4 regions of the Ancylobacter sp. G4_0304 genome follow, and region 2 is predicted to be linked to each of the others. Evidence: riboswitches for the same ligand, from Rfam matches in the RefSeq annotation. Region 2 holds a riboswitch; each other region holds the start of a gene.
What was found. A riboswitch is a leader RNA that binds a small molecule or an ion and turns the genes downstream of it on or off. The one in region 2 is predicted to bind thiamine pyrophosphate.
Positions count from the first base shown of each region.

Region 1: it holds a riboswitch for thiamine pyrophosphate, as region 2 does, so the genes downstream of both, thiC (phosphomethylpyrimidine synthase ThiC) here and thiD (bifunctional hydroxymethylpyrimidine kinase/phosphomethylpyrimidine kinase) in region 2, are expected to answer to the same signal.
Region 3: it holds a riboswitch for thiamine pyrophosphate, as region 2 does, so the genes downstream of both, thiO (glycine oxidase ThiO) here and thiD (bifunctional hydroxymethylpyrimidine kinase/phosphomethylpyrimidine kinase) in region 2, are expected to answer to the same signal.
Region 4: it holds a riboswitch for thiamine pyrophosphate, as region 2 does, so the genes downstream of both, VRZ77_RS13050 (ABC transporter substrate-binding protein) here and thiD (bifunctional hydroxymethylpyrimidine kinase/phosphomethylpyrimidine kinase) in region 2, are expected to answer to the same signal.

Region 1 covers NZ_JAZDRM010000004.1:107,798-109,990, reverse strand. Annotated here, with positions in the region: gene VRZ77_RS03785 (lytic murein transglycosylase) at 1-629, opposite strand, end outside; TPP riboswitch at 758-886, shown strand; gene thiC (phosphomethylpyrimidine synthase ThiC) at 975-2,193, shown strand, end outside.
Region 2 covers NZ_JAZDRM010000008.1:18,946-21,138, reverse strand. Annotated here, with positions in the region: gene VRZ77_RS06325 (DMT family transporter) at 1-882, shown strand, start outside; gene VRZ77_RS06320 (Lrp/AsnC ligand binding domain-containing protein) at 888-1,124, opposite strand; TPP riboswitch at 1,257-1,360, shown strand; gene thiD (bifunctional hydroxymethylpyrimidine kinase/phosphomethylpyrimidine kinase) at 1,430-2,193, shown strand, end outside.
Region 3 covers NZ_JAZDRM010000013.1:32,293-34,485, reverse strand. Annotated here, with positions in the region: gene thiO (glycine oxidase ThiO) at 1-896, opposite strand, end outside; TPP riboswitch at 954-1,078, opposite strand; gene VRZ77_RS09465 (MHYT domain-containing protein) at 1,182-2,193, opposite strand, start outside.
Region 4 covers NZ_JAZDRM010000020.1:66,071-68,263, reverse strand. Annotated here, with positions in the region: gene VRZ77_RS13055 (ABC transporter ATP-binding protein/permease) at 1-311, shown strand, start outside; gene VRZ77_RS13050 (ABC transporter substrate-binding protein) at 375-1,322, opposite strand; TPP riboswitch at 1,406-1,524, opposite strand; gene VRZ77_RS13045 (winged helix-turn-helix domain-containing protein) at 1,573-2,193, opposite strand, start outside.

The sequences.
Region 1 (2,193 bases), on a different contig from region 2:
TGGTCCGGCAGGAACTGGAACTGGCCGAGTTCGCCGGCCCAGGGCCCGCGCATGGCCTGCGGGGTGAGATCGCCGCGCTCGACGATGCGCAGGATCGCCATGAGCTGGGTGCGGAACATCTCGGCGCGGCGGCAATCCCAGGCCAGCGAGGCCACCGAGCGGATGGTCTGCTTGTCGCCCATGAAGGCGCCGAAATCGGTCTCCAGCCCCCAGAACGCCACCAGCACCGCGCCGGGCACGCCGAATTGCTGCTCGATATGGTCGAACAGCGCCTTGTTCTTCTGGATGAGCTGGCGACCCTGCTGGATGCGGTAATTGGCGACCATGCGGTCGGAGAACTCGAAGAAGCTCTGCCCGAACACCTTCTGGCCGCGGTCCGCCCCAACGACATTGGCGTCATAGGTGATGCCACCCAGCGCCGCCGACACCGCACGCGGGGAGACGCCCTGCGCTACCGCCTGCTGCTTGAACAGCTCCAGCCATTGGGCAAAGCCCTGCCCGCTATTGCCGCAGCTGGTGAGCGCCACGCCCTGCGCGGCGGCGGGAACCGGCAGCAGCGCGGAGGCGGAGATGGCGAGGGTGGTGGAAAAGGCGGCGGCCGCCAGCCGCGTCATCAGACTTTTGCGCATCGCATCCCCGGTTCGATCGAGCTGAAAATCACGGGCTTTTTCGAATCAGCAATCTACAGGAAACGCGGCGCGGGGGGAGCGGCGCCGGAGGCGGATTGACAGGTCGCGCGACTTTCGTCGTATAGTCGCCCCGTTCCAAGGGGAGCCCCGAGAAGGGGCTGAGAGATCGACGGGCCTGCCGCAAGGCGGGCCGCCGCGATGACCCTTCGAACCTGATCCGGGTCATGCCGGCGAAGGGATCGGAACCAGAAGGCGCATGGAGCCCGCAAGGGGCGACCATGCCGCCCTCTCCCCCCAGCGTCACAACGCCCGGATCTCCGTAACCCATGGTTTCAGGAGATCCATATGCCGTCCAAGCCGACCACAGAACACACCTCGCCCGGCGTTGCCACCGGGCCGATCCCCGGCTCGCGCCGCCTCTATGCCGAGTGCCCCGAGCGCGGCTTTCGCGTGCCGTTCCGCGAAATCCTGCTGCACCCTTCCGCCAATGAGCCGAACCTCGCCGTCTATGACGCCTCCGGCCCCTACACCGACCCGGACGCCACCATCGACATCAATGCCGGCCTCGCCCGCCCCCGCGCGGCATGGGTGAGCGCGCGCGGCGATGTCGAGGCCTATGACGGGCGGGAGGTGCGGCCGGAAGATAACGGGCATGTGCCGGCGGACAAGCTTGTCACCCCGTTCCCGATCCGCCACCGCCCGCTGCGGGCGAAGGCCGGCGCGGGCGTGACGCAGATGGCCTATGCCCGCGCCGGCATCATCACGCCCGAGATGGAATATGTCGCGATACGCGAAAACGGCTTGCGCGCGCGCATGGGCGAGATCATCCGCGACGGCGAGGATTTCGGTGCCTCGATCCCCGACATCGTGACGCCGGAATTCGTGCGCGACGAGGTGGCGCGCGGGAGGGCGGTGATCCCGGCCAACATCAACCATGGCGAACTGGAGCCGATGGCGATCGGCCGCAACTTCCTGGTCAAGATCAACGCCAATATCGGCAATTCCGCCGTCACCTCCTCGGTGGCGGACGAGGTCGACAAGATGGTGTGGGCGATCCGCTGGGGCGCCGACACGGTGATGGACCTCTCCACCGGCCGCAACATCCACAACATCCGCGACTGGATCGTGCGCAACTCCCCCGTCCCCATCGGCACGGTGCCGATCTATCAGGCGCTGGAGAAGGTCGGCGGCGTCGCGGAGGATCTGACCTGGGAGGTGTTCCGCGACACGCTGATCGAGCAGGCCGAGCAGGGCGTGGACTATTTCACCATCCATGCCGGGGTTCGCCTGCCCTATGTGCCGCTCACCGCCCGGCGCGTCACCGGCATCGTCTCGCGCGGCGGCTCGATCATGGCCAAGTGGTGCCTCGCCCATCACCGCGAGAGCTTCCTCTATGAGCGCTTCGCCGAGATCTGCGAGATCATGCGCGCCTATGACGTCACCTTCTCGCTCGGGGACGGGCTGCGCCCCGGCTCGATCGCCGATGCCAACGACGCCGCGCAGTTCGCCGAGCTGGAGACGCTGGGCGAATTGACGAAGATCGCGTGGGCCCATGACTGCCAGG
Region 2 (2,193 bases):
CTCTTCACCATCATGGCAGCGCTGGTGCGCATCGTGTCGGGAACGGTCCCGACCGGCGAGGTGGTGTTCGCGCGCTCCTTCTTCGCGCTGTTCCCGCTGCTGGCGCTGCTCGCCTGGCGCCATGAGATCAGCGCGGCGGTGCGCACCGCCAATCCGGTGGGCCATATCGTGCGCGGGACCATCGGCGTCACCGCCATGGGGCTGAGCTTTGCCGCGCTGGCGCGTATTCCGCTCGCCGACGCCACCGCCATCGGTTTCACCGCGCCGCTGATCACGGTGGCACTTGCCGCGATGCTCCTGCACGAGAAGGTGATGCTTTATCGCTGGGCGGCGGTCGCCGTCGGGCTCGGCGGCGTGGTGATTATGCTGTGGCCGCACATGGGCGAGGGTTTCGACACGGTGGAGAGCGTGATCGGCGCAAGCTGCGCGCTGCTCGGTGCCTTCTTCACCGCCGGCGCCATGGTGCAGGTGCGCCGGCTGACCGCGACCGAAACCACTGCGGCGATCGTGTTCTATTTTCAGGCGCTGGCGGCGGTGGCGGGGCTGGCGACGGCGGCCTGGGGCTGGCGCCTGCCGAGCCTGTTCGAGGCGGGGCTGCTGGTCACCATCGGTGTGGTGGGCGGCATCGCGCAGATCCTGCTCACCGAGAGCTATCGCTATGCGCCGGCCTCCGTGGTCGCACCCTTCGCCTATTCGGCGATGCTGTGGTCGCTGCTGCTCGGCTTTTTCCTGTTCGCGGAAGTCCCGCCGCTTCTGGTGCTGCTCGGCGCGCTGATCGTGATCGGCGCCGGCCTCTATGTGCTGTGGCAGGATCGCCGGAAGGCCGAGGCGCTGGCACGGGCAATGGCCGATTCCACCACCCCTTCCGGCCCCTCGGTCTGACCGGTTCAGAATGCCTTGAAGGTGATGAGCGTGCGCGTGTCCTGGATGCCGGGCACGGAATGCACCTTCTGGTTCACGAAATGGCCGATATCCGTGCCTTCCGTGACATAGAACTTCACGAGAAGGTCGAACTCCCCGGCGGTGGAATAGATTTCCGAGGCGATTTCGGCATCGGCGATGGCGTTGGCCACCTCATAGGAGCGGCCGAGCTGGCATTTGATCTGCACGAAGAAGGGGACCATTTCGGAATTCCGGGCCGGTTCAGGTGCGCCAAAGGAACAGAAGCCGGGCGCGGGCGCAACCCCTCGGTGCCAGCCTCCGCCCGGGCGCCTTGCAAGGGCCGGCAGCTTCGCCTATGCGTCGGTCAACGATCGCGTTGGGGTGCCCGCAAGGGCTGAGAGGCCGGCGTCGGCGGCAGAGGCCGCAGGCGCGCAGCCAACCCACGAACCTGATCCGGGTCATGCCGGCGGAGGAAACGGATCGCGCGCCGCGGGGCCTTGCCGCGCCCGGTCCGCACCCGGCCTTCCCGGTCAAGGGAGAGCGCCTGATGAACGCCAAGACGTCTATCGCGGTGACCATTGCGGGCTCGGATTCCGGCGGCGGCGCCGGCATTCAGGCCGACCTCAAGACCTTTTCGGCGCTCGGGGTTTACGGCGCGAGCGTCATCACCGCGCTCACCGCGCAGAACACGCTCGGCGTCACCGGGATCCACGACGTGCCGCCGGCCTTCATCGGCGCGCAGATCGACGCCGTGTTCTCCGATCTCAAGGTCGACGCGGTGAAGATCGGCATGCTCTCGCGCCCCGAGGCGATCGAGGCGGTGGCGGCGGGACTGGACCGACACGGGCTCACGACGGTGGTGCTCGATCCGGTGATGGTCGCGGCGTCTGGCGCGCGGCTGCTGGTGCCCGAAGCGGTGGAATCGCTGCGATCCTCCCTGCTGCCGCGCGCGCTGGTGATCACGCCAAACCTGCCGGAAGCCGCCGCGCTGCTCGACGACGAGACCGCCACCACGCTGCCCGCGATGCGCCGGCAGGCGGAGCGCCTGATCGCCATGGGGCCGAACGCGGTGCTGATCAAGGGCGGGCACGGCGAGGGGCCGGAGAGCATCGACGTGCTGCTCGACGCGGAGGGCGTGCTGGAGCTTTCCGCCCCGCGTCTTGCCACCCGCAACACCCATGGCACCGGCTGCACCCTGTCCTCGGCCATTGCGGCGGGGCTCGCCAAGGGATTGCCGCTGCGGGCGGCGGTGGAGGCGGCCAAGGCGTATCTTTCCGCCGCCATCGGCGCCGCCGACCGGCTGGAGATCGG
Region 3 (2,193 bases), on a different contig from region 2:
TACAGGCCGTTGACGTAAATGGTCTTTCCCCGCCGGCGCAGGCGCGGCAGATTGTCGGGGAAGGCCGGGCGGACATCCGCGCCGATCTCCACGATTTCCGCTTCGCCAAAGGCCGGGTGCAGCGCGTAGACCGCCCCGAGCAGCTCCAGCATGGAGCGCCCGGTGACGCGGCCGCGCTCGTCATTCTCGATCGAGGTGGCGCCGATCATGAAATGCCCGTCGCCGCGCGGCACGATATAGACCGGGATGCGCGGGTGCAGCATGCGCACCGGGCGCTTGAGCGACACCTCGGTGGAATAGAGCACCAGCATCTCGCCCTTCACGCCGCGCAGGTCAGTGAGCTCGTCGCGGGCGGAAAGGCCCCGGCAGTCGACCACGATATCGGCGTCGTCCGCCTCCGGCGTGAAACCTTCCGCCTCGAATCTCATCTCGACGCCGAACTCGTCGGTCAGCCGACGGGTGAGCGCGGCGAGCGCCTTGCGCGGTTCCAGATGCGATTCGCTGGCGAAGAACAGGCCCTGGTCGAAGCGCCCGTCGAGATCGGGCTCCAGCGCGGCGATGGCGGTGCCGTCGAGCCATTCATAATGATCGGTGCGGCGGGCGAAGCGCCGCAGGTCGGGCAGGTCGCGCGGCTGCGCCAGCACGAGGCTGCCCTCGTTCGGCACGTCCGGCACCGCTTCGCGCCAATAGTCCTGCGATTCCAGCCCCAGCTCGACGATGATCGGCTCCGCGCTCTCGCGCTCGCACCATGGCGCGAGCATGCCGCCCGCATACCATGAGCAGCCGCGCCCGGAACCCGCATTGCGGTCCACCAGCGTCACCCGTGCGCCGCGCCGGGCGAAGGCGTGGGCGCAGGTCAACCCCGCCACGCCAGCGCCGACGATGCGCACCCGCATCGCGTTGCCGGTCGCGCGCGCCGCATCCGTCGCCGTTTCGCCATGGATATCGTTATGCGGGGTCATGCACTCCCTCCCTCCGCCAGTCCGAGCTGGATCAGGTTCAAAGGGTCGCCATGCCGCGCATAACCCGCGCGCCGATGGCCTCTCAGCCTCCTGACGAGGCTCCCCTGGACGGGTCTGATATAATCATTCGAACGGCCGATGTCACGGGAGTGCCGGGAATATTCGCAACACCTCCCGGCCCGGCGCCGCGCGCCGGAACCCGGCCAGAGGCCCTACCGGCTAGGCCTGGCGCGTCGACATGCGCACCACGTTCTCGTTGGTGCCGCGGGTGGCGACGGAGATCGCCTGTTCCAGCGCATCCCGGCTGAACGGCTTGCCGAGCCGCTTGAGATCGGCCCCCGCTTCCGGGGGCAGTTCGGCATAGCCGGTGCCGAGGATGACCGGCAGCTCCGGCCAGCGTTTGCGGATGGCAAGGTAGAGCTGAACGCCGGTCATGCCCGGCATCGCCTGGTCGGTCAGCACCACGTCGAACGTCGCCCCGCCGTCCAGCAGGTTCAGTGCCTGCTGCGCCGAGGACGCCTCGGTCACGACATAGGACAGGTCCTCCAGCATCGCCACCGTGGCCGAGAGCACCAGCGGATCGTCGTCGACCACGAGGATGCGGGCGCCGCTGGAATCCACCACCACGTGCTCCGGCGGCGGCGCGACAAGCGGCTTCGCGGTCTCGTCGGCAATCGGCAGGTAGATCGCCGCCGTCGTCCCCTCGCCCTTGCGGCTGGTCAGCACCAGGCGTCCGCCGGATTGCGCGGCGAGGCCGTGGACCATGGCGAGCCCGAGCCCGGTGCCTTTGCCCACGCCCTTGGTGGTGAAGAATGGCTCGGTGGCGTGCGAGAGCGTTTCCTCGTCCATGCCGATGCCGTCATCGGTAACGGTGAGGCAGAAATAGCGACCGGCCGGCAGCCCCTCGGGCTCCAACGCGGCGCGGGCGGCGTCGATGTCCTCCTCGCGCGCCGCGATCACGATCGAGCCGCCATTGGGCATGGCGTCGCGCGCGTTCACCGCGAGGTTGAGCAGCGACAGTTCGAGCTGGTTGGCGTCGACCCGCGCGCGCGGCAGGCCGAGCGGGAACCGGGTTTCGATCTTCACGCTCGGGCCGATGGAACGGCGCATCAGCTCCGCCATGCCGAGCACCAGCTCGGGCACGTCGACCGGCTGCGGCTTTAGGTCCTGCCGGCGGGCGAAGGCGAGCATGCGCTGGGTGAGCGCCGCGCCGCGTTGCGCCGCCTGCATG
Region 4 (2,193 bases), on a different contig from region 2:
TGGGGCTCGGCGCCTTTGCGGGTCGCCTCGACGAGCGCGGCCTGTGGTCGTCGATCCTGTCGGGCGGCGAGCAGCAGCGCTTCGCGGTGGCGCGGGCGCTGCTGATCAAGCCGGACGTGCTGCTGCTGGACGAGGCGACCTCGGCACTCGACGAGCCGGGCGAGGCGGCGCTGTATCGGCTGATCGCCGGGCGGCTGCCGCAGGCCGCGATCCTCTCCATAGGCCACCGCTCGACGCTGATCGATCTGCACCAGCGTCATGTCCGGCTGGAGCGCGACGCGGACGGACCGGCGCGGCTGGCGGCGGCCTGATCCCGGAGGCGGCCAGCGGGCCGTTCCGGGATGACGATGCTTCAGGCGCCGCGCGAAGGTCGCCTATGGCAGAACCGGCGCGTAGGTCGACACCGGCTCGACCTTCTCGATCAGCTTGTGCTCTTTCATGAACTCGGCGAAGCGGGCATAGCGCTCGCTGTCCAGCGCCGCCGGGGCGTGGGCGAAGCGGCGCAGCGTGTCGGTCCAGGCGGTGCGGTTCAGCTCGTCGTCGAGTTTCGGGTTCGCCTTCACGAACACGCCCCACGCCTCGTCCGGGTGGTTGAGGATGTAGATGGTCGCGTCCTCGACGGCGGCGAGGAACTTCTTGAGCCGCGGATCTCTCAGCTTGTCCTTGTGCGCGACGTAGATCAGCTCGTCGAACACCGGCACGCCGTGCTCTTCCGGGAAGAAAGCGACGCCTTCCTTGCCTTCCAGCTTGATCTGGGTGAGCTCGAAATTGCGATAGGCGCCGATCACCGCATCCACCTTGCCGGCCATCAGCGCCGGAGTGAGGGCGAAGTTGACGTTGATCATGGTGACATCGGAGGGCTTCAGCCCGGCGTCGGTCAGCATGGTGCCGAGCAGCGCATCCTCGAAGCCAGCGACCGAGAAGCCCACGGTCTTGCCCTTGAGATCGGCGAGCGTCTTCACCGGCCCGTCCTTCAGCGCGACCAGCGCGGTGAGCGGGGTCGAGACCAGCGTGCCGACGCGCGCCAGCGGCAGGCCTTCGGCCACCGACTGGTAGAGGCTCGGCTGATAGCTGACCGCGATCTCGGCCTGCCCGGCGGCGACAAGGCGCGGCGGGGCGGAGGGATCGGCCGGCGGCACCAGCGTCACGTCGAGCCCGTGCTGCTCGAACAGGCCCTTTTCCTTGGCGACGATCAGCGGCGCGTGGTCGGGGTTCACATACCAGTCCAGCAGCACGGTCAGCTTCTCGGCAGCGTGTGCGGGCACGGCGGCGAGGGCGAGCGCGCAGGCGAGGCCGGCGGCGGCGAAAGTGTTCTTCAACATGGATCTCCTCCCAGAATGGAGACCCGGCACATGAGCTTGGGGGATCTTCCGGCGGCGGCCCGGTTCCAATGAACGCGTGAGCGGCCCTGCCTTGGCTCCGTCCCTTCGCCGGCATGACCCGGATCAGGTTCAAAGGGTCTGGCGGATGCCATCTCAGCCCCTTGATCCATCGCTGAATCGCGGGACACCCCTCGGACAGGCAAAGGTTAGCAGGCTCGGTATGCCACGGCAAATGGGCGGGGGCGCGCATTCACGCGCCGCGCCAGCCCTCCAGATAGCGCACGCCTTCCACGCCGGTGAAACGGGCAAGGCGTGTGAGCTCGGCGTCGAGCGCCGCGAGGCGGCCGGCGGAGCCGCGCACGCCCGGCTCCAGCCACAGGCGCCTCACCTCCAGCACGCCGGCCTTGCGCTCGGCCTTCATGTCGATGCGGCCGACCATCCGGTCGCCTTCGAGGATCGGGAACACGTAATAGCCATAGACGCGCTTCTCCGCCGGGACGAACACCTCGATGCGGTAGTCGAAGCCGAACAGGCGCTGCGCCCGCGCCCGGTCGCGCAGCAGCGGGTCGAAGGGCGAGAGCACGCGGAGCCGCGAAGGGGCGGCGGGCAGGGCGTCGAACACGGCGCGGCTGCCGGCGAGCGCATGGCTGGCGCGGGTGCGTCCGTCCTCGCAGCCGATGATCACCGGCTCCAGCCGCTCCGCATTGGCGGCGACCCAGGCTCTCGCTTCCTCGGGCGAAACCAGATCCCAGAACGCGGCGATCTCGCCATGGGTGGCGAAGCCGAGCCGCTCCAGCGCGCTGGTGCAGGCCCAGTCGATGAAGACGTCTTCCGGCACCTCGCCTTCGCGGTCGGCGGCGGGGATGACGCG